DNA from 2 places in the Mesorhizobium sp. M0909 genome. Region 1 is predicted to be linked to the other one. Evidence: riboswitches for the same ligand, from Rfam matches in the RefSeq annotation. Region 1 holds a riboswitch; the other holds the start of a gene.
What was found. Region 1 has a riboswitch for S-adenosylmethionine ahead of metX (homoserine O-acetyltransferase MetX). Riboswitches for the same ligand answer to the same signal wherever they lie in the genome.
Positions count from the first base shown of each region.

Region 2: it holds a riboswitch for S-adenosylmethionine, as region 1 does, so the genes downstream of both, NKH83_RS14625 (O-succinylhomoserine sulfhydrylase) here and metX (homoserine O-acetyltransferase MetX) in region 1, are expected to answer to the same signal.

Region 1 is NZ_JAMYOA010000001.1:434,673-446,268, forward strand. It holds gene NKH83_RS02275 (SDR family NAD(P)-dependent oxidoreductase) at 1-695, opposite strand, end outside; partial or broken gene NKH83_RS02280 (DUF1330 domain-containing protein) at 965-1,285, shown strand; gene metW (methionine biosynthesis protein MetW) at 1,311-1,925, opposite strand; gene metX (homoserine O-acetyltransferase MetX) at 2,041-3,210, opposite strand; SAM riboswitch at 3,306-3,383, opposite strand; gene hisC (histidinol-phosphate transaminase) at 3,522-4,631, shown strand; gene NKH83_RS02300 (prephenate/arogenate dehydrogenase family protein) at 4,638-5,573, shown strand; gene NKH83_RS02305 (DUF2125 domain-containing protein) at 5,692-6,693, opposite strand; gene NKH83_RS02310 (gamma-glutamylcyclotransferase) at 6,808-7,341, shown strand; gene NKH83_RS02315 (zinc-binding dehydrogenase) at 7,386-8,351, opposite strand; gene NKH83_RS02320 (aldo/keto reductase) at 8,699-9,646, shown strand; gene NKH83_RS02325 (LysE family translocator) at 9,726-10,346, shown strand; gene NKH83_RS02330 (lysophospholipid acyltransferase family protein) at 10,375-11,175, opposite strand; gene NKH83_RS02335 (LysR family transcriptional regulator) at 11,283-11,596, opposite strand, start outside.
Region 2 is NZ_JAMYOA010000008.1:44,234-55,829, forward strand. It holds gene mmsB (multiple monosaccharide ABC transporter permease) at 1-1,283, shown strand, start outside; gene araD1 (AraD1 family protein) at 1,475-2,467, shown strand; gene NKH83_RS14615 (hypothetical protein) at 2,494-2,946, shown strand; gene NKH83_RS14620 (2'-deoxycytidine 5'-triphosphate deaminase) at 2,963-4,057, opposite strand; SAM riboswitch at 4,193-4,270, shown strand; gene NKH83_RS14625 (O-succinylhomoserine sulfhydrylase) at 4,341-5,531, shown strand; gene NKH83_RS14630 (glycosyltransferase) at 5,567-6,721, opposite strand; gene apaG (Co2+/Mg2+ efflux facilitator ApaG/CorD) at 6,950-7,342, shown strand; gene NKH83_RS14640 (Hsp33 family molecular chaperone) at 7,349-8,359, opposite strand; gene argF (ornithine carbamoyltransferase) at 8,522-9,433, opposite strand; gene NKH83_RS14650 (aspartate aminotransferase family protein) at 9,448-10,647, opposite strand; gene NKH83_RS14655 (GcrA family cell cycle regulator) at 11,003-11,527, shown strand.

The sequences.
Region 1 (11,596 bases):
GGCTGGCCGGTGGCGAGCGCGACCACCGCCCGTCCGACGTCGGCCGGGGTTTGCATGTCGGTCATGGCGGCGATGAAGTCCGCCGGCTGGATGCCCATATAAGCAGCGACGCTGTCGACGCCGGCCTTGCCCACGCCGGTTTCCGGCATGATGCGCATCGGCGCGAGCGCCATGAAGCGAAGGCCGAGGCCGAGCCGGTCGGCTTCCTTCTGGCTATGACCGGCCAGGAACATCTGCATGCGTTTTGCGCCGGCATAGCCGCCGGTATTGGGTGGCCCGCCGGTCAAGGCCGCGCCGCTGGAGATCAGAACGATACGGGTTCCCGGCTTGAGCGGACGCCGCAGAGCGGCCCGGCAAAACAGGAACGATGCCTTGACGTCCGTGTCCCAATTTGCGGAGAACGCCTTCCAGTTCTGTTCGTGCAGCGGCGCGGAAGGGGCCAGCGCGCCTGCACAGATTACCAGCACGTCCGGTTCCAGCTCGGCGAAGACCTTATCGGGGGCGGAGTCCACCGTCGCATCGACCACGAGCGTCTTCACGCCCGAGACCTCCCAGGCAAATTGCGCCAGGGCCTGTTTTCCGCGGGCCACGGCCAGCACCGTCGCCCTTTCCTTGAGGGCGGCCTCCGCGATGGAGCGGCCGACCCCACGGCTGCCTCCGACGACTACAACATTCTGACCTTGCAACGATCCCATGGATCACCTCTCTGCTCCCGGCCGCCGGCCCATCCAGGCGCGCTCATCGATAGGACAGCGCAGGCGTGCGGAAATCATCGGTGCCAGGCGGAAATATTTTTCAGGTGACAGCAGGGCTCGCGCACGGCCCTGTTCGGAGCAGCAACGGCAGAGGCGCGTCGGTTTGTATTCAGTGTCATTACCTCGGGGGTAATCGACCAGCGTGCAAGGTCTCGGCAAACTGCTCCCATCAAGCCGGTTGTCTGGCTTCGACCACCAGGGAGACAGCCATGACCGCCTACGCCGTCGCGCATATGCGCCAGGTCACGCCGGGGCCGCAGATCGTCGAGTACCTGCACAAGATCGATGCCACGCTGGAGCCGTTTGGCGGCCGCTTCATCGTGCATGGCAGCGAGGTGGAAGTCGTTGAAGACACCTAGCCGGGCCACCTCGTCATGATCGAATTTCCAGACATGCAGCAGGCGCGTGCATGGTACCGCTCGCCCGCCTATCAGGAGATCTCGCCGCTGCGCACCGACAATTCTCAGTCCGACGTGGTCCTGGTCGATGGCGTCCAGCACCCGCACAAGGCCACCGACGTTCTCGAATAAGGGGACGATCTGCGACGATTGGCTCTTATCGTTTCAGCAGAAACACCGCCTGCTGGCCGAAAAAATTCCAGAACCACCACGGCATCGAGAAGCCGATCCGCTGGCCATTGGCGTCGAGCGCGGTCGCCTTTTCCACCGTCGCGCCAAGCTCGTCGCACAGATTGACGAAATCGCGAATGGTGCAGAAATGGATGTTGGGGGTGTCATACCAGGAATAGGGCAGGTCCTTGGTCACCGGCATGCGGCCGTTGAACAGTAGCGAAAAGCGCACCCGCCAGTGGCCGAAATTTGGGAATGAGACGATGGCGCGGTTGCCGATCCTGAGCAGTTCGTCGAGCACTAATTTCGGATTGCGGGTCGCCTGCAAGGTCTGCGACAAGACGACGAAGTCGAAGCCCTTATCGGGATAGAATTGGAGATCCTTGTCGGCATCGCCCTGGATGACCGACAGGCCGCGCGCCACGCATTCGTTGACGCCGCGCTGCGACAGTTCCAGCCCGCGACCGTCGACCTTCTTGGTCGCCTGCAGCAATTCGAGCAGCAGGCCGTCGCCGGAACCGACGTCCAGCACCCGCGACTGCGGCGGGATGAGATCGGCGACGACCTCGAGGTCGACGCGCTGGGCGCGGTTGACGCTCATGGGCCCGCCTTCTGCCTGGCGCATGGCCCTGATCCGAAAAGTCTGCAACTTTTCGGGGTCATGCGCTGATGCCTGGCGCATGGCCCTGATCCGAACAGCCTGCAGCTTTTCGGGGTCATGCGCCGAGCCCTCTGGCCCGCGCCGCCGAGGCGATGAAGCCTTTGATGGCGGCGAACAGTTCCGGCTCGTCGAGCAGGAAGGCGTCGTGGCCACGGTCGGTCTCGATCTCAACGAACGATACCGAGGCGCCGGCCGCGTTCAGCGCGTGCACGACCGAGCGGCTCTCCTCGGTCGGGAACAGCCAGTCGCTGGTGAACGAAACCAGGCAGAAGCGCGTCTTGGTGCCGGCGAAGGCATCGGCCAGCCGGCCGCCATGGTCGGCGGCGAGATCGAAATAGTCCATCGCCCGGGTCATGTAGAGATAGGAGTTGGCATCGAAGCGATCGACGAAGGTCATGCCCTGATGGCGCAGATAGCTCTCGATCTGGAAGTCGGCATCGAAGCCGAAGGTCAGCGCTTCGCGGTCCTGCAGGTTGCGGCCGAACTTGCGGTGCAGCGCTGCTTCCGACAGATAGGTGATGTGAGCGGCCATGCGCGCCACCGCCAGCCCCTTTTCCGGCCGCTTGCCGTGCTCGAAATATTTGCCGCCATGCCAGTCCGGGTCGGCCATCACTGCCTGCCTGCCGACCTCGTGGAAAGCGATGTTCTGCGAAGAATGGCGGGCGCCGGTGGCGATCGGCAGCGCCGAGAAAACGCGCTCGGGATAGCTCGAGGCCCATTGCAGCACCTGCATACCGCCCATCGAGCCGCCCAGCACGCTGAACAGTTGTTCGATGCCGAAATGCTCGACCAGCATCAGCTGCGCGCGCACCATGTCGCGGATGGTGATGATCGGCAGGTCGAGCCCGTAGGGCTTGGCGGTGGCGGGATTGGTCGAGGCGGGGCCGGTGGAGCCGAGACAGCCGCCGATGACGTTGGACGAGATGACGAAGAAACGATCGGTGTCGATGATCTTGCCGGGGCCGATCAGCACTTCCCACCAGCCCGGCTTGCCGGTCACGGGATTGGTGTTGGCGACATGCTGGTCGCCGGTCAGCGCATGGCAGACGAGGATGGCGTTGGAGCGCTCGTCGTTGAGCGTGCCATAGGTCTGGTAGGCGATCTGGAACGGCGACAGCAGCGTGCCGGCGTCGAGCTTGAGCGGCTTGTCGGCGCCGAAACGCAACACCGGGCTCGACGGCTGGTCGGCCTCGTTGTTGGTTTTTCGCGCGCGCAAAGCGACCATCACATCTCCTTGCCCGGCCTTCAGTTGTCCACCGCCGGTCTGGGCAACAACCAGCCAGGGCAACAAAAAACCGGCCATGCCTTCGCAAAGCCGGTTACAAGATGCAAACGGCCCTTTAGCAAGTTGTTTAACGTGGCTGCAAGCCGACCGGCCAAATCACCACGGAACTTTCGCTGCTCTTCTAGGACCGACACATGGCTTCGTCAACGGCAAGTTCTTGATCCCGAATTGCCGCCCCTCGACATTCCGGGCCACGGCTTGTATTTCCGCTGCGGCCTCCGGACGGAGGCACTCTCGACGGATTTCATGGAATGAGCCAGATACCGGATCAGACACGTCCAAGGCCCCGCGCCGGCATCATGGACATCGAAGCCTATGTGCCCGGCAAGAGCGCGGCGCCTGAAGGTGTCGCCAAGGTCCACAAATTGTCGTCGAACGAGAACCCACTCGGTCCTTCGCCAAAGGCGATAGAGGCCGCGCGCGCGGTCGCCGACAAGCTCGCAGTCTATCCCGACGGCAGCGCCAGGCGCCTGAGGGAAGCGATCGCCGAGGTGCACGGGCTCAACCCGGCGAACATCGTCTGCTCCAACGGTTCCGACGAGATTCTGGGCCTGCTGGCGCAGACCTACCTCGCGCCCGGCGACGAAGCCATCATCACCGAACACGGCTTCATGGTCTACAAGATCTACATACAGTCGGCCGGTGCCGTCCCGGTGACGGTCAAGGAGACCGATGAACGCGCCGATATCGATGCGATCCTCGCCGCGGTGACGCCGCGCACCAGGGTCATCTTCCTTGCCAATCCCAACAATCCAACCGGCACCTACGTGCCGTTCCAGGAGGTGCGCCGCCTGCATGCCGGCCTGCCGCGAAACGTGCTTCTGGTGCTGGATGCAGCTTACGCCGAATATGTCCGGCGCAACGACTATGAAGCCGGCGTCGAGTTGGTGGGCAGCGCGGAAAACGTGGTCATGACCCGCACTTTCTCCAAATTGGGCCTGGGCGGGGCGCGGATCGGCTGGATGTATGCGCCAATGCACGTCATCGACGCAATCAACCGCGTGCGGGGACCCTTCAACGTCAATGCGACGGCAATCGAGGCCGGCATCGCGGCGATCCGCGACCGTGCCCACATCGAACGCAGCGTGGCGCATAACGAGACCTGGCTGGCATGGCTGACCGAGCAATTAAGCGGGCTTGGGCTGCGGGTGACACCGAGCGTCGGCAATTTCATCCTTATCCACTTTCCCGAGGACAAAAAGCATTCGGCGGCGGCTGCCGACGACTACCTCAGTGCGCGCGGCTACATATTGCGGCGCGTTTCCGGCTACGGCTTTCCGAACGCGCTGCGCATGAGCATCGGCACCGAAGAGGCCAACCGCGGCGTTGTCGCCGCTCTCGCGACATTCCTGAAAAGCTAGAACACCATGACCTCACCGATGTTCGAAAAGATCGCGCTGGTCGGCATCGGCCTAATCGGCTCGTCGCTGGCCCGCGTCATCCGCCGCGAGGGGCTCGCCGGCCAAGTCGCGATTTCGACGCGCAGCGAAGCGACGCTGGCGCGGGCAAGCCTACTCGCCCTCGGCGACACCTACACGACGGATGCGAAAGAGGCGGTTCGCGATGCGGATCTGGTCGTCGTTTCGGTGCCGGTCGGCTCTTCGGGTACCGTCGCCGCGGAGATCGCGCCGGCGCTGAGGAAGGGCGCCATCCTCACCGATGTCGGCTCGACCAAGGCATCGGTGATCGCGCAGATGCAGCCGCATCTGCCTGATGGCGTGCACTTCATCCCCGGCCATCCTTTGGCCGGCACCGAAAAGTCGGGACCGGATGCCGGTTTTGCCGAACTGTTCGAGAACCGCTGGTGCATCTTCACGCCGCTGCCCGGCACCGATGCCGATGCGCTGGAAAAGCTATCCGAATTCTGGCGCCGCTGCGGCTCCAACATCGACACGATGGACCCCCAGCATCACGACATGACGCTGGCCATCGTTTCGCACCTGCCGCACATCATCGCCTATAACATCGTCGGTACCGCCGACGATCTGGAGTCGGTGACCAAGTCCGAGGTCATCAAATACTCGGCTTCCGGCTTTCGCGACTTCACCCGTCTCGCGGCGTCCGACCCGACGATGTGGTGTGACGTTTGCCTGCACAACAAAGACGCCATCCTCGAAATGCTGGCGCGATTCTCGGAAGATCTGTCCTCGCTGCAGCGGGCGATCCGCTGGGGCGACGGCGAAAAGCTGTTCGACCTGTTCACCCGCACCCGCGCCGTCCGCCGCTCGATCATCGAGGCCGGCCAGGATATCGACGTACCGGATTTCGGTCGCCAGGCAGTCGAACACCCGCCGAAGGGATAAGCCGCGGCAGGCCAATCGCAGTCCAGACAGGCTTAGAGCGGTTCATCGTTTCCGCTCTATCTCTTTGTTTTTGCGCAATTCCGGACGGAAAACCGTTCACCCTTTTCCTGGAATTACTCTAGTCGAGCGGCTTGATCTTGCCGAGCGGGATGAAGCCGAGCGAGGCCTTGCCCCTGACGATCTTCAGCGGCATCGACGGCTGGTTGCCGAGCAGCGCCAGTCCGGCAAAGCCGGTTTGGATCTCTTTCTTCTGCTCGGGGATGGCGGTGGCAAGGATCGCCGCGACGGCCTTTGGATCATTGAGCTTGATCGTCAGATCGGCATTTATGAGACCGTCGTCATCGACCGACAGCGGTCCGGAAACGGTGATGCGCGCAGTTCCGGACGACAGATCGAGCTCGTGGATTTCGGCCGCGAGGCCGCGCAGGCTCTTCGGGTTTGCCATGATCAGCGTCACGCCGTTCTTCAGCGTCACATCGCCGCTGCCATCGAGCGGCGGCAAGACGCGCCCGTCGATGGCCGCCGCGTCGATTTCGAGATCGGTGAAATTGCCGGCATAGTCGATGTCCGGGCCGTTTGGGCGCAATTGCCCGCTGGCAGTTCCGGCGCTGAACAGCGAGACGGGATCGGTATCGTCTGCGGGATCGGTCTGGCCGGACAGGCCTTCTGCCTGCAGCGAGAGGCGTCTCGGCAGCGGCCAGGACAGCTTCATGTCGGCCCGCAGATCATCCCAGTCGATCCAGAGCGGGGTCATGCCGGGAACGGAGGTCCTGAGTGGCCCCCTGAGCTCGGCGGCAGGCGACAGAAGCCGCGTGATCTGGGTGGCAGCGTTGATCTTGCCTGTCGATGCCGCGACGTTGCGGCTGTCGTCCTCGTAAGCCAGACTGTCGCAGGAAAGGGTGAAGCTGAAGGGATAGCCGCTGACCGCGAGATTGGCACAGTCGGCCTTGATGCCCTTGTCATCGAGATCGGCGACCGCCTTGTCGGCGGCGCTCTCGACCAGATCCGCCAGGTAGAACCAGCCCGCGCTGTAGATGCCGAACAGCACGAGAATGAAAGCGGCAAGCCACAACAGGCGGCGACGCTGGCTGGGCGGCGGGCGCTCGTCACTTGACGTCATGCTGCGGCTTTCGTTAACGCGGGTGGCACGGGCGGGCTGTCGCTTGCGGCAACAACAGGTAGACGGACTGAAACACCACCGGTGGAGTGGTTCGTTACAATCAGGCTTGGCGATATGGGCGATTTTTGGGTTTTTGGCTACGGCTCACTGATCTGGCGGCCGGGATTTGCGCATGTCGAGACGCGGCGTGCCCGCCTGCATGGCTACCGCCGTTCGCTCTGCGTCTATTCTTTCGTGCATCGCGGCACGCGCGAGCGGCCGGGCCTGGTGCTCGGCCTCGACCGCGGCGGCTCCTGCATCGGGCTGGCGTTCCGGGTTCCAGGCGAGCTGCGCAACGAGGTCATCACCTATCTGCGCGAACGCGAGCTGGTCACCGACGTCTATCTCGAACGTGTGCTCAGCATTCGCCTCGACAAGAGTGAAACGGATGGGGGCGAGACGGTCGACGCCATCGCCTATGTCGTGGATCGCAGCCATGAACAATATGCTGGTGCGCTCGACCCTGCCGAGGCGGCGTCCGTCGTTCGCGGCGCCGTCGGCCAGTCGGGGAGGAATGAGGATTACGTGCTCAGCACGCTGGAGCACCTCGAAGCACTGGGTATAAGCGATCATTGGCTGGAAGACGTGACGAGACGGGTGGCGACGTAGCGCCTTTTATCGTTATCATGATGTTTTCGGTGCCGTGACGCGGGCTACATCCTGAAAATCTGTTTACCAAGATCGGCGCGATCCAGGCTGTTTGCCACCGCAAGCTTGAACTCGGTAAGCGCGTGGAGACCGCCGACAGGAACGTGGAAGCCCGGCTGGCCAAAGATGTCGATGATCTCGCGTAGGACAGGCCGGTCGGCTTCGGCAGGCGGCGAAAAGAAGTAGCGATAGATATTTGCCCTGATTTCGACGCCGCTCAGCAGCACATCGAAATTGTGCAGTTCGAAGCGCTCGGCACTCATTCCGCCATTGATCACCATCTGCCCGCCGAGCGCCAGGGTGCGGATCAATTCGCCGCTGACAGGTCCGCCGACATTGTCGACAATCCCGTTCAATCCGGCGCTGCCGGTGATATCCATCACCGCTTCCCGGATACTTGCCTTCAAGTCCGAAAGGTCAAGAATGGCAGAGGCGCCAAGCGTCTTCAGGTCGAAGCTCTGGTGCGAGCGCCGCACAAGCGCGATGACGTTGATGCCGCGTCGTTGGGCGAACTGCATCACCATTGTTGAAATCGACGAATAGCCGGCCGTGACAGCCAGCCACTGCCTGGGCCGGACACGGGAATCCGTCAGCAGATCCCACGCGGTAATGGGGTTCACCATCTGCCCGGCGCGTTCGACCGGATAGTCCGCAGGTAACGGGATCAGCCATTCGGCGGGAATGGCCGCGTACTCGGCCCAGCTGCCATAATAGCTGAACGCGACAAGCGTGCCCGGTTCCAGCAAGACGTTCGCGCCAACGGCTTCGACGATGCCGGCACCGTGGTTTCCCGCGATCTGCCGGGGAAAATGCGGCTTCTTCGGTTCGGGATAGAGGTCCTGGATAAACAGGAAGTCGCCCGGATTGATGCGAAGCCGAGACCATCCTGACCAGCACCTCGCCGTCGCCGATGCGCGGCATCGGCAGGTCGTCCATGTAGAGCACGTCGCGCGGCGAACCGATGGCGTCAAATACGATTGCTTTCATGCCGTTCTCCATAACAAATGATCCCAGGCCAACAGTCTGGGCCCGGCCGACCGCGTCGGCGCGGCGGAACCTACGGTCGGCTGGCAAAAGTCAGAATTGGCAGATTTGACAATCTATATGCCAAATTTGCCAGATCGTTTCTTCAGAGGCTGCTGGTTTGGATATCCGGGACCAGCGCCTTGAGCCGGACACGGCGCGGCGGGTCGCGGCTTTGTGAAGCGCCGGCGGGTTGGCAAAGAGGCTATGCGTTTGACGTTGCCACGGCGCGACATAGGTTAGCCCGGTCGGCGGCTCCCATCCGCCCCAGCATGAATCACCATGGAGATCAGTCTTGCAGAAACGTCGTCTCGGTCGAACCGACCTATCCATCGCGCCATTGGTTCTGGGCGGCAATGTGTTTGGCTGGACCGCCGATGAGAAAACCTCGTTCGACCTACTCGATGCCTTCATTGAGGCCGGTTTCAACGCCATCGACACGGCGGATTCCTATTCGCGCTGGATTGCCGGCCACCAGGGCGGCGAATCCGAAACCATCATCGGCAGATGGATGAAGAGCCGCGGCAACCGCGACAAGGTCGTCGTCATCACCAAGGTCGGTTCGGACATGGGGCAGGGCAAGAGGGACCTGTCCGCCGCCTATATCGAAAAGGCCGTCGACGCCTCCCTGAAGCGGCTGCAGGTCGATACCGTCGATCTCTATCTGTCGCATTGGCCCGACCCGGCGACGCCGTATGAGGAAACGCTCGGCGCTTATCAGAAACTGCTCGACAAGGGCAAAATCCGCTATGCCGGTGCCTCCAACCTCGACGCCGCCCAACTGCGCGCCGCACTCGACGTAGAAAGCCTGCGCGGCCTGCCGCGCTACGAGGTGCTGCAGCCGGAATACAACCTCTACGACCGCTCGTCCTTAGATGGTCCGCTGCGCGATCTGTGCGTGGCCGAGGACATCGGCGTCATCACCTACTTCAGCCTCGCCAAGGGATTTTTGAGCGGCAAGTACCGCAGCGAGTCCGACCTCGGCAAAAGCCCGCGCGGTGGCGGTGTGAAAGGCTATCTCAACACGCGCGGCATGCGCATCCTCTCAGCGCTCGATGCCGTGTCGGCCAGACATTCGGCCACGCCGGCGGAAGTGGCGCTGGCCTGGGTGATGGCGCGGCCCGGCGTCACCGCTCCGATCGCCAGCGCGACGACGCTCGACCAGCTCGACAGCCTGGTGCGGGCCGCGTCGTTGCAGCTCAGCCCGGACGATATCGCCGAGCTCGACAAGGCCAGCGCATAGCCGCGCACGATCGTTCAAGACCCGCGCCGCTGCCTTGCCCTACCGTCCCTGCATCGTCACAGGATGCCGGGGACGCCGCATGGCCGGACAGGGTCTTCTCGATCAGCAGCTATGGCAGCAATTGCTGGCGCTTGTGCTGGCATCGGCCATCGTTATGGGCAGCCCGGGGCCGGCGACGATAAGTGTCACCGCGATCGGCGCCGCGTTCGGCCTGCGCGATTCGCTCCGTTATGCCTCGGGAATCGTTGTCGGCACGGTCCTCGTGCTTTTGGTGGTGGCGACGGGCATCATGGCCGTTCTCACCGCGCTGCCGAAGCTCGCAGCGCTGTTGGCGGTCGCCTCGGCAGCCTACATCCTCTATCTGGCGTTCAAGATAGCGACGGCGCCGCCACTGGCGGCACGCGTCGGTAGGGCAGCGCTTCCCACTTTCCTTGGCGGGTTCCTTCTGGCCGTTGCCAATCCGAAAGGCTATGTGGCGATTGCCGCCGTGTTTGCCGGCGCGTCTTCCGGCGCCGGCGGTCTTGCTATTTCAGCCAAGCTGGCGGTCCTCGCCTTGATGATCGTTGCCATTCATCTCTTGTGGCTTCTCGCCGGCGCGGCTTTTGCACGTTTGCTGCGCAAACCGCTGGCGTCGCGGATCATCAATCTGGTGTTTGCGGTGACGCTGATTGCAACAGCCGGCCTGGCTGCCTTGCCGTGAACCCTTCTGGCGTTCGCGGCAGGGTGTCTCAGCCTTTCAATTCACGTTTCGCGTCCAGCTCACCAAGCCTTTTCACCGCCGTCGGCGGCATCGGCGGCGGGTTCGGCGTCTGCGACGCCTCGACGAGGAGCTGGTCGCAGGCTGCTTCCGTCTCGCCGATCAGCCGGTGCATGAATTCTTCCTTGCCGAGGCCCGGCGGGATCGGCGGCAGGAAGCGCGCCTTGATCGTACCGGGATAGCGCAGGAATTTGCGGCGCGGCCAATAGAGGCCGGCGACGTGAGCGACGGGCACCACTGGAATGCCAAGTTGCGCATAAAGTTCGACGATGCCGTATTTGTAGACCGGTTCGTCGCCCGGCGCACGGCGCGTGCCCTCGGGATAGATGATGAGCTGGCGCGGATTGCGCGCCAATTCCTGTTTGGTCGCGGCGATAACCATCTTCAATGCCTTCGAGCGGCTGCCGCGATCGACCGGAATCATCCGCATCTTCAAGATGTACCAACCGAAGAACGGGATCCAGGTCAGCTCCCGCTTCAATATGTAAACGGGATCGTCGAGATACGGCAGGAAAGCGATCGTGTCCCAGAAGGACTGATGCTTCGGCGCCAGGATGAAGGAGCCTTCAGGCAGGTTTTCCTGGCCGGTGATCTCACTCCTGGTGCCGGCGACCTTATCGTAGAGCCACATGCTGGTGCGCGACCAGAATTTCGGCACAAACCAGGCGCGATGGCGCGGCGACAGGAAATAATACGGAGTCCAGAGGATCATCTGGACGATCAAGTTGAGGTAGAAGGCGAGATTGAACGCCAGCGAGCGGAAATAGAGCATACAGCAAGTGCCCGGTGAGGAGGTGTGCGTTGGTTACACCAAGCGCCGGCAAAAAGGAAACGGTGCAGTGGCCGGCAATGAGCCGGTGTCCGCTCCTTTGCTCTGATTTACCACGTCGACTGTGCCAGCCGCTCCTTCAGGCGCGGGGCGGCGAAATCGAGAAACGCACGCAGTTTCACTGGCAGCAGACCCTGGCCGGCATGGACGAGACTCACCGGCCATGGGTCTGGCTCGAACTCCTGCAACACCGGGCGCAGCGTACCAGACCGGAGGGCGGGGGCGATCTGGTAGGAAAGCAGCCTCGTCACGCCGACGCCGGCAATCGCCGCATCGATTGCTGCCTCTGCCGTGTTGACCCGTAACCTGGAGCGGACCGGCACGCTGAATTCAGCCTTGCCGGTGGCGAAGCTCCAACTGGCGG
Region 2 (11,596 bases), on a different contig from region 1:
AAAGCGCTCCCGGGCCGCAGACCGGCGTTGCCCAGGATCTACAACAGGGACCTCGCATTGCCGTCTCGGCGCTGGTCACCAATCTGCGCGAATACGGGTTGGTCCTGGCGTTGATCGCAATCATGGTGTTCTTCCAGTTCACCACGTCCGGAACGCTGTTCAAGCCGGTGAACCTCAGCAATCTCGTGCAGCAGAACAGCTTCATCATCGTGATGGCGCTGGGCATGCTTCTGGTGATCGTTTCGGGTCACATCGATCTCAGCGTCGGCTCCGTCGCCGGCTTCATCGGCGCACTGGCGGCGATGATGATGGTCATCTGGCCGCTTGGCCCATTGAGCAATCCGCTGGTGGTGTCGATCATCTGCCTGATCGTCGGTGGTGCGATCGGCGCGGCACAAGGCTACTGGATTGCCTATCACCGAATACCGAGCTTTATCGTCACGCTGGCGGGCATGCTGATCTTCCGCGGCATCTGCCAGGCGCTGCTCGGTGGCGGGTCTTCCGTGGGGCCGCTTCCAGTCGGCTTCAAGGCGCTCAGTTCCGGCTTCATTCCGGACCTGATCGGCCCATTGACACTGATACCGCCAACCGTGAACGCCGCCGGCAAAACCATTGTCGGCAGCGGCCTCACGCTGCACCTGACGACGATCGTGATCGGCCTCGTCGCCGTGCTCGCCTATGCCTATTTCGGGCTCAGGGCACGGCGCACCCGCGAGAAGCATGGCTACGAAGCCGAGCCCTTCTCGCTGTTCGTCGTCAAGACCCTGGTGATCAGCGCGCTGGCGCTGTTTCTCGTTTACCAATTCGCCACCTATAGGGGCCTCCCCATCGTTCTCACGGTGATGGGTGTGCTGATCGCGTTGTTCGTCTTCGTTACCAAACGCATGACGATCGGCCGCCGCATCTATGCGATGGGCGGCAATGCCAAGGCAGCCCAGCTATCGGGCATCAAGACCGAACGGCTGACGTTGATGGTGTTCATCAATATGGGCGTGCTGTCGGCACTCGGCGGCCTGATTATCGCAGCGCGCCTGGGGCAGGCTGTGCCGGCGGCCGGCCTCGGCAGCGAGCTCGACGTCATCGCCGCGGTGTTCATCGGTGGCGCTTCGGCGATGGGCGGCGTCGGCCAGGTCATCGGCGCGGTGGTCGGCGGCTTCATCATGGGCGTCATGAACAACGGCATGTCGATCATGGGCGTCAATGTCGACTGGCAGCAGGTGGTCAAAGGCCTGGTGCTGCTCGGCGCCGTCGTCTTCGACGTCTACAACAAGAACAAGGCTTGAGAGGCAACCAGGAGGCATACGGGTCACATCGCGGCGCTGCCGGGCGGCGCAAAGAAGTCCCTCGAGGGACCTGATCCGCGAGCGCAATCCGGACGAAGAATTTCAATCGAGGCGCGGACAACGGTCCGAGCCGCGCCGGGCAGGGTTTGCCAAGAAAGGCACGCCAAGCCCGCAATTCAGAGAGGGTTACCATGCTGATCTCACAGATCCTCGACGACGCCGAGACGATCCGCGTCGTTGCCCGCAACGGCGGCAAGACCCGCGTCATCAACGGCGCGCGCAGCGTCTATTCGCTGGCGATGGAAGCCGCGCGCACCGGCAGCGGGCTTGTCGCCCTGATCGAGCGCAAGGGCTTCGGCGAAACCATCGATCTGGACGCAGCCTACAAGAAGGGACGACTGCTGTCGCCGATCAACCATCCCGATCCGGCGCATCTCCATCTCACCGGCACCGGGCTGACGCATCTCGGCTCCGCCGCGACCCGCGATTCCATGCACAAGAAGCTCAGCACGGACGGCGAGGAACAGCTGACCGATTCCATGAAGATGTTCCGCATGGGGCTTGAGGGTGGCAAGCCGGCGAAGGGCCAGATCGGCGTGCAGCCGGAATGGTTCTACAAGGGCAACGGCACTATGGCGGTGGCGCCCGGTGCGGCGCTTGTGTCGCCGGCCTTCGCCCAGGATGCCGGCGAGGAGCCGGAGATCGCCGGGATCTATGTGATCGGCGACGACGGCGCCCCGTTCCGCGTCGGCTTCACCCTGTCGAACGAGTTTTCCGACCACGTCACCGAGCGTGTAAACTATCTCTTCCTCGCCCATTCCAAGCTGCGCAACGCTTCGTTCGGCCCGGAGATCCTGATCGGCGACCTGCCGTCCGATATCCGCGGCGCTTCACGCATCCTGCGCGACGGCAAGCTGCTTTGGGAAAAGCCGTTCCTGTCGGGCGAGGCGAACATGTCGCACACCATTGGCAATCTCGAGCATCACCACTTCAAATACTCGGCCTTCCGCCAGCCGGGTGATGTGCATGTACACATGTTCGGCACGGCGACGCTGTCCTTCGCCGACGGCATCAGGACCGAGGCCGGTGACGTATTTGAAATCGAGGCGCAGGATTTCGGCCTGCCGCTGCGCAACCCGCTTGAAATCGAGCAGCCGGTGAAGGTGGCGGTGAAGGCGTTGTAAACTGGTGACAGAATTCAGGAACGAAAATGAACGGCCTGCGGATTGGCACTGTGTCCCTAAGTTTAGTCCTGTTCCTCGCCTTTTTCTCCCCGTCGGCTTACAGCGCCGGACAATGCAGCGCAAAATCCTATCGCGAAGCCCGGATGTCGATGACTAACCGGCTTCTGGCCACCGGCTATTCGAAATCGCAAGTGAGCTTTCTGATGCGCAACGCGGATCGCATGACGTCCGCACTCCGCGCTGACAGACTGAACGACAATGGCAGAGCCTGCGGTATCGACTCCGCCAGAGCCCATGTGCTGGGATGTCTCGGCAAGCAGTTGTTCCCCTTGCGGTCCAGCTCAAGCGCCTCACTTGACGACGAGAAGCAAACCAGAGGATTTTGGGGGAAGAAGCGATTGGCAGTGCGAGAACTGCTCTTTGTCGGTCAGTTTCATGGCTGCCTTGGCGCCGCGAAAGAATATCTGTTTCGCGGCTGACGGCTTGCGAACAAGATCATCGCGCGGCGCGGAAATGCTTGGACAGTTTCAGACCCTGCGCCTGATAGTTCGAGCCGAGATCTGTGCCGTAGAGCGCCTGCGGCCGTTTCAGCATGTGCTCGTAGACCAACCGTCCGACGATCTGGCCGTGGTCGAGGATGAACGGCACTTCGTGGCTACGCACCTCGAGCACCGCCCGGCTGCCGGTGCCGCCCGACGCCGAATGGCCGAAACCCGGGTCGAAGAAACCGGCATAATGGACGCGGAACTCGCCGACCAGCGGGTCGAAAGGCGTCATTTCGGCGGCGTAGAGTGGCGGCACATGCACCGCCTCGCGCGACACCAGAATATAGAATTCGTCCGGATCGAGCACCAGCTCGCCGGCACCGCTCTTGTAGAGCGGCTCCCAGAAATCGACGACATCGTGCGCGGCGCGCTTGTCGACGTCGACCAGGCCCGTGTGGTGCTTGCCGCGATAGCCGACCAGCCCGTCCTTGTCGCCGTCGAGATCGATCGACAGCGCGATTCCCCCGCCTGAGATGTTGGGTGGTTCGGTGGCGACCAACATTTCGGCGCGGTGCAACTCGTGCAGCTCGCTTTCCGACAAGAGCGCATTGCCGGTGCGGAACCTGATCTGCGACAGCCGCGAGCCGGTCCGCACGACGATCGGGAAAGTGCGCGGGCTGACCTCCAGATAGAGCGGGCCTTCATAGCCGGCAGCGATCTTGTCGAACTCGTGGCCACGGTCGGTCATTACCCGGGTGAAGATATCGAGCCGTCCGGTCGAGCTCTTCGGGTTGGCGGAGGCGGAAATATGGGCGGGCAGCGCCAGGCTTTCGAGCAGCGGCACGATGTAGACGCAGCCGGTTTCCAGCACGGCACCTTCGGCGAGGTTGATCTCGTGCAGCTTCAGCCGGTCGAGCTTGTCGACAACCCTGTGGTCCGGGCCGGGCAAGAAGGAAGCACGCACTCGCCATGCCTTGTCGCCGAGCCTGAGGTCAAGGCTGGCCGGCTGGATCTGATCGGCATCGAGCATGCGCGGCGACTTCAGCGCGCCCGTCTGGAACAGCGCGGAAATATCCTGATCGGGAAGAATGCCTGTCTGCCGCAAGGGTCTGGCTCCGTTCGAACGCCGGGCGAGGTCTTGTTCTGTCGCAGGTCCGACCGTGGACGCCTTTGGCACCTGCTTGGTACAACCCTCTTAATCATGCCGGCAATTGACGCAAGCGTGGCGCGGGTCTAAAGCTCGTTATCCCGTGGTGATTTGGCCGGTCGGCTTGCAGCCACGTTAAACAAGTCGCTAAAGGACCGTCGGGCCGCAAGGCCATATGGACCGGTTGCGACTTTCGCGGCCGGTTTTTTGTTGTTTGGACCAATTTTGGTGTTTGGATGGAATGATGACCAAGAAGCGCGACTGGAAGCCTCAGACCGCACTCGTGCATGCCGGGACGCTGCGTTCCGGCTTTGGCGAGACCTCCGAGGCGATGTATCTCACCCAAGGCTATGTCTACGAGACGGCGCAAGCGGCGGAGGCCCGCTTCAAGGGCGAGGAGCCGGGCTTCATCTATTCGCGCTATGCCAATCCGACGGTCGACATGTTTGAGAAACGCATGTGCGCGCTGGAAGGAGCCGAGGACGCGCGCGCCACGGCATCCGGCATGGCGGCGGTGACGGCAGCACTGCTGTGTAGCGCCAAGGCGGGCGACCATATCGTGGCGGCGCGCGCGCTGTTCGGCTCCTGCCGCTGGGTGATCGAGACGCTGGCGCCGAAATACGGCATTGAGGCAACGCTGGTCGACGGCACCGACATCGCCAATTGGGAAAAGGCGGTCAAGCCAAACACCAAACTGTTTTTCCTGGAAAGCCCTACCAATCCAACGCTGGAGGTAGTCGACATTGCCGCCGTCGCGGCACTTGCCAATTCGATCGGCGCCAGGCTGATCGTCGATAATGTCTTCGCTACGCCCTTGCAGCAGAAACCTCTGCAGCTCGGCGCCCACATCGTCGTCTATTCGGCCACGAAGCATATTGACGGCCAGGGGCGCTGTCTTGGCGGCATCGTTCTGTCGGACAAGAAATGGATCGACGAGAATCTGCATGACTATTTCCGCCACACCGGCCCAAGCCTCTCGCCCTTCAATGCCTGGACGCTGCTGAAAGGCCTGGAGACGCTGCCGCTACGCGTACGCCAGCAGACGGAAAGTGCCGGCCGCATCGCGGATTTCCTGGCCGAGCGCCCGCAAATCGCCCGCGTCATCTATCCCGGCCGCGCCGACCACCCGCAAGCGGCCGTGGTCAAGAAGCAGATGTCAGGCGGCTCGACGCTGATTTGCTTCGATGTGAAGGGCGGCAAGCAGGCGGCCTTTGCCTTCCAGAACACACTCGCCGTCGTGCTGATTTCCAACAATCTCGGCGACGCCAAGAGCCTGATCACCCATCCGGCGACGACCACACACAAGAACTTGACTGATGAAGCCCGCGCCGAGCTCGGCATCGGACCGGGAACGCTCAGGCTGTCAGTCGGCCTTGAGGACGCCGACGACCTGCTCGAAGACATCGAGCAGGCACTGAGAGTTGCCGGATAAGGGCTGGCCGAACAGAGGCAGCGGGGACGTGCCGATCAGGCGCCGGACGGGGTCTCTTCCAGCTCCGCGACAGTCTTCGTCTGGATAGTCATCACGTTGCCGCGCCAGTCGATGGCGCCGCTCAGCCATCCGCGCGCCCAAATGACGGGAAGCATCAGGTCTCGTGCCATCATCGCCGGGATCGTGCGCGGCGACAGGTGCCATCCCTTGGTCGAGGCCAAGGCGCATTCCGGCAGGTAGGCCGCGACCAGCACGGCGATGGCGGTTGCCGGCAGGCTGACGCCGGCGTCAGCCGCGGCGATCAGTGCAAGCACTAGCGGCGGTGCCGCGCCGATCAGGATTTCGGGGGCAAAGAACAGTGCAAAGGTGACGCGGCGCAGCCGCGCCCAGCGCGCCTGCCGCGACCAGATCTCGCCAAGCGTGCGCCGGCCGAGCGGCTGTTCGAAGGGAGAGGCGACAAGATTGACTCGCAGTCCGAGCCCGTTGACCAGCTTGGTCGCGGCGGCGTCCTCGGCGATCTCGGCGGCAAGCGCGCGGATGCCGCCATTGGCATCGAGCATCGGCTTGTTCCACAACATGCTCTTGCCCTGGGCGAAGCCGAGGCCGAGCGCCTCTCCAGCGTACTGCCAGCGTGCCTGCAGCGTGTTGAGAAAGGCGCATTCGACCTCCCCCCAGAAGCCGTCCGGCCGCGAGCCGATCGGCGTCGAACAGACGAGGCCGGTGTCGTGCCGCCACGCCGCCATCAGGTGCTGGACGTAATCGCTTGGCATAAGCACGTTGGAATCGGCAAGGATGACCCAGCGATAATGCGCCGCCTCCCAACCCTTCACGCAATTGTTGAGTTTTGGATTGCCGCTGATGCGGTCGTCACCGATTAGAAGGCGGGCGCGAATAGCTGGAAAGCGCGCCATTGCGGCGGCGATCGGCTTGACCACCGGGTCGTCGGCATGGGCGACGCAGAAGATGAGTTCATAGCGCGGCCAGTCGAGGGAGAAGGCGCGCTCCAGCGTCTCTTCGGCAAACGGCTCGACGCCGCGCGCCGGGATGACGATCGATACCGGCGGCGCGTTGGCCGCGGGCGGTGCAATACTGGCTGGTCGCTTCAGCTTCTGCGAAGCTAACAAGATGCTGGCGAGATTTGAAAGAAGGAGGGCTATGGAAAGGAGGGCGGCTGCGAATGTCGGTTCCATCGAGATCTGGTCACTCCAGAAATGCCGGCCGCATGACAGCCGTTTTCAACAATTCGACAGAACGCTGAGTCGTCCGGCACAAGCCTGCACACCATCATTGTCATGTGTCACTCAAATGACATTGTTTTTCGGCACCTGCGCTTGAGATCGGGCAAGAAGATGCTGCGCATCGTTGACCAAACTGCGCTGAGCATCGAAAGTTCCATCTACATTGCTTTGGAGCAGTTTATGTACAGCGCCGTCACCCGCAACATCGAAGTGCAGGTCAGGCCGTTCTATCTGGAGGATCACTCCGACCCGCCGCAAAACCGCTATGTCTGGGGCTACCAGGTGACCATCGACAATCAGTCGGATGAGTTCGTGCAGCTTCTGTCACGCTACTGGCACATTACCGACGGTACCGGCAAAGTCGAGGAAGTGCGCGGCCCGGGGGTCGTCGGCGAGCAACCCGGACTCAACCCCGGCGACAGCTATCAGTATACGTCTGGATGCCCGCTCTCGACCCCGTCCGGCATCATGGTCGGGCACTACACAATGCGCAACAAGCGGGGCGAGACGTTCGACGTCGCCATCCCCGCCTTCTCGCTCGATTTGCCGGGCACGCGGCGCACCGTCAATTGAGGGCCGTCATCCAGCCGCTGCAAACTCCGCCGGGTCGAAGTCATATTGCTTCGAGCAGAATTCGCAGGCGACGTGAATGCTGCCATCCTCGGTGCTGTCCCTGATCTCCTCGGCGGAAAAGCCTTCGAGAATGCCGCGGATCTTCTCCCTCGAGCATGAGCACTGGTCGGCGACCGGCACGCCGCCGAACACGCGGACGCCATGCTCGTGGAAAAGCCGGTAAAGCAGCCGTTCGGCGCCGATCGTCGGATCGATCAGCTCGGTCGGTTCAATAGTACCAAGCAGCGCCAGCAGCTCCTGCCAGGAATTGTCGGTCGGGTCATGGATTTCCTCACGCGGATCGCCGTCGCCACCGGGAAGGTCGGGTACGCGCATACGCTCCGCCGACTGCGGCAGGAATTGTGCCAGCAGGCCACCGGCCCGCCATTGCTCGCGGGCACCGCCGACGCCGGGTGTCAGAAGCTTGGCAACCGAAAGGCGGAGGTCGGTCGGAATCTGCTCCGACTGGCGGAAATAGGTGCGTGCGGCATCTTCAAGTGTGACACCGTCGAGCTGGACGATGCCCTGGTAGCGTTGCGTGTGAGCGCCCTGGTCGATGGTCAGCGCCAGGATGCCGCTGCCGATCAGCGTCTGCGGTGACGTCTCGCCGGCAGAAGTCAAAGCCTGCAGCCGGTCGGCATCGAAGCGGGCATAAGCGCGCAGCGCGTGCGGCGTGGAGAAATCGGCGACCAGCATGTCGACGGGCCCGTCGGTGCGGGTCTGCAGAATGAACTTGCCCTCGAATTTCAGCGAAGTTCCGAGCAGTACCGTCAGCACACAGGCTTCGGCCAGGAGCCGGGCGACCGGCTCGGGATAGTCGTGGCGGCTGAGAATGGCGTCGAGCATCGGCCCGAGCTGGACGGTGCGGCCGCGCACGTCGAGCGGGCCGACCTCGAACGGCACGACATGATCGTCGCCGGCGTAGCCGAATTCGCCGAGCTTGGGTTTATGTTCAGCCAATTGATGAGTTTCCAACATGACAAAGCTCCGGGGCGCGGCGATGCCGCCCTCCGGGGCGCATGCGACGAGACGCGCTCGATTTGCGTGATGCGCCTGAGATAGGCACCACCCACTCCCGGATCAAGGCGGCCCAGATCAAGGCGGCGCAGATCAGGCCGGCCCGGATCATCGCGGCCCGTATCAAGCGCCCAGGCACCAGGCCAGGACCGCCTTCTGGGCATGGAGCCGGTTCTCGGCCTCATCGAACACCACAGAATGCGGTCCGTCGATGACCTCGTCGGTAACCTCCTCACCGCGATGCGCCGGCAGACAGTGCATGAACAGCGCGTCCGGCTTGGCTTTCGCCATCAGTGCCGCATTGACCTGATAGGGCAGGAAGACATTGTGGCCGCGGGCACGGTGCTCCTGGCCCATCGACACCCAGCAGTCGGTGACGATGCAGTCGGCCTCGTGAACGGCCTCCTCGGGCGAGCGGGTGAATTTCAGCTTGCCGCCATTGGCTTTCGACCAGTCGACATGCTTCTGAGCCGGTTCGCTGCCCTCGGGCACGGCGACGTTCAGCTTGAAATGGAACCGCGCAGATGCCTCCAGGAGCGAATGCAGCACGTTGTTGCCGTCGCCGGTCCAGGCGATCGTCTTGCCGGCCACCGGACCGCGGTGCTCTTCGAAGGTCATGATGTCGGCCATCAGCTGGCAGGGATGGGTCTCGTCGGTCAGCCCGTTGATGACGGGGACCGTAGCGTTTTCCGTCAGTTCCAACAGCCGGTCATGCGAGGTGGTGCGGATCATGATGGCATCGACATAGCGCGACAGCACCTTGGCCGTGTCGGCAATGGTCTCCGAGCGGCCAAGCTGCATCTCGGTGCCGGTCAGCATGATCGTCTCGCCACCCAACTGCCGCATGCCGACGTCGAACGATACGCGCGTGCGCGTCGACGGCTTGTCGAAGATCATCGCCAGCACCTTGCCTTCGAGCGGCTTGCTGCGTTCTCCGGCCTTGAGCCTTGCCTTTCGCACAGCTGCGTCGTCGAGCATGAAGCGCAGATCGCCTTCGGAAACGGCAGAAAGATCGGTAAAATGGCGAAGGGACATCAGGAATTCCAGGATTACTTCGCAGCGGCAGCGACGATGGCATCCGCCAGGCTCTTGGCGCCGGCACGAATGCGCTCGAGCGCCTCGTGGATCTCGGCGTCGGTGACGGTGAGAGGCGGCAGCAGGCGGATAACGTTGTCGCCGGCCGGAACCGTCAAGAGATGCTGGTCACGCAGTGCCACCGTGACCTTGGTGTTGGGCATCGCGCATTTAAGCCCAAGCATCAGGCCGGTGCCCCTGATGCTTTCGATAACATCCGGAAATTCGTCGGCGACACCGGCAAGCCCCTGCTTCAACAGCAGCGCCTTGCGCCGGACGTCCTCGAGAAAGCCGTCTTCCAGCACCACGTCGAGCACGGCGTTGCCGACCGCCATCGCCAGCGGATTGCCGCCGAAGGTGGTGCCGTGCACGCCGGCGGTCATGCCGACCGCCGCCTCGTCGGTGGCGAGGCAGGCACCCATCGGGAAGCCGCCGCCGATGCCCTTGGCCACCGCCATCAGGTCGGGGGTGACGCCCGCCCATTCATGCGCGAACAGCTTTCCGGTGCGGCCGACGCCGCATTGGACCTCGTCGAAAATCAGAAGCAGTCCGTGCTGATCGCAGAGCTGCCTGAGCCGCTTCAGCGATTGCGTCGGCACTTGCCTGATGCCGCCCTCGCCTTGCACCGGCTCGATCAGGATCGCCGCGGTTTCAGGCGTGATCGCCTTTTCGGCTGCATCCACATCGTCGAAGCCGACCTGATCGAAGCCGTCGACCTTGGGGCCGAAACCTTCCAGGTATTTGTACTGGCCCCCGGCGGCGATGGTCGCCAGGGTACGGCCGTGGAAGGCGCCTTCGAAGGTGATTGTGCGGTATCGCTCGGGATGGCCTTTGACGAAGTGGTAGCGCCGCGCCGTCTTGATGGCGCATTCGAGCGCCTCTGCGCCGGAATTGGTGAAGAACACCTTGTCGGCGAAGCTGGCGTCGGCCAGCCGCTCGCCGAGCCGGCTCTGTCCCGGAATCTCGTACAGATTGGAGACGTGCCAGAGCTTGGCGGCCTGCTCGGTGAGGGCCGCGACCAAATGCGGATGGCTGTAGCCCAATGAATTGACGGCGATCCCGCCGGCGAAATCGAGATATCGCTCGCCCTTATCGGTGACCAGCCAGGTGCCTTCACCGTGGTCGAAAGCCAGGGGTGCGCGAACAAAGGTCTCGAAAAGCGCCGAACCGCTCATTATATGCGTCTCCGGAACCGGAAAAATCAAAAAGCCGCCAAAGCGGCGGCCCTTGTGGCTTATCGTGTTTTTCGGCCGTGAAGTCAACGAAAAGGTCGCGCAAGGACGTGCGGCAAGCCCTCCAGCATAACGCCGGCTCATAAGCGACCGGGCAAGTTGGGGAAAACCGAAAAAACCGATTCGTGTTGGCCTTGGGACTCTTGTCACCGAGTCAGCGCATAAGGTAATTGTAGTAGAGAAATAACTAGATTTCGTGCGGCGGACCTAATCACCCGATATATGTGGTGTCTGCCCGGCAGAAGCCGGGTCGGGAATGGATTCCGATTGCCGCACGTTTCAGCAGGAGCGCGGTCTCATGAACTGGACTGACGAGCGAGTCGAACTTCTCAGAAAATTGTGGTCGGAGGGCCTCAGCGCCAGCCAGATCGCCGCACAGCTTGGCGGGGTCAGCCGCAATGCCGTCATCGGCAAAGTGCACCGGCTGAAACTGTCCGGTCGCGGACGCACGACCGCCTCACCGGCACGCCAGAAGAAGACGGTACAGGGATCGACGATCCAGAAATCGGTGTCCCGGGCAGCAAGCGCCACGCGCCATGCCACCACGTCGATGTCGATCGGTGCGACCGCGCTCAAGGCGCAGTTCGATGCCGAACCGGTGGCGCGCCACTATATCCGCCCGGTCGAGAACGTCGTCGTGCCGATCTCGCGGCATCTGCAACTCGTCGAGCTGAACGAGCGCACCTGCAAATGGCCGAATGGCGATCCGCTTTCGGAAGATTTCCATTTCTGCGGCAACGACGCCGCCGAAACCGGCCCCTACTGCAAGTACCACGCCCGCGTGGCGTTTCAGCCAGCATCGGAGCGGCGGCGGCATAGATAGGCAGTGGGCAGTAGGGGAAGATAGCGCTTCACAAGGGTCGTTTCGCCAACAACTCACTTCCGTATTGCC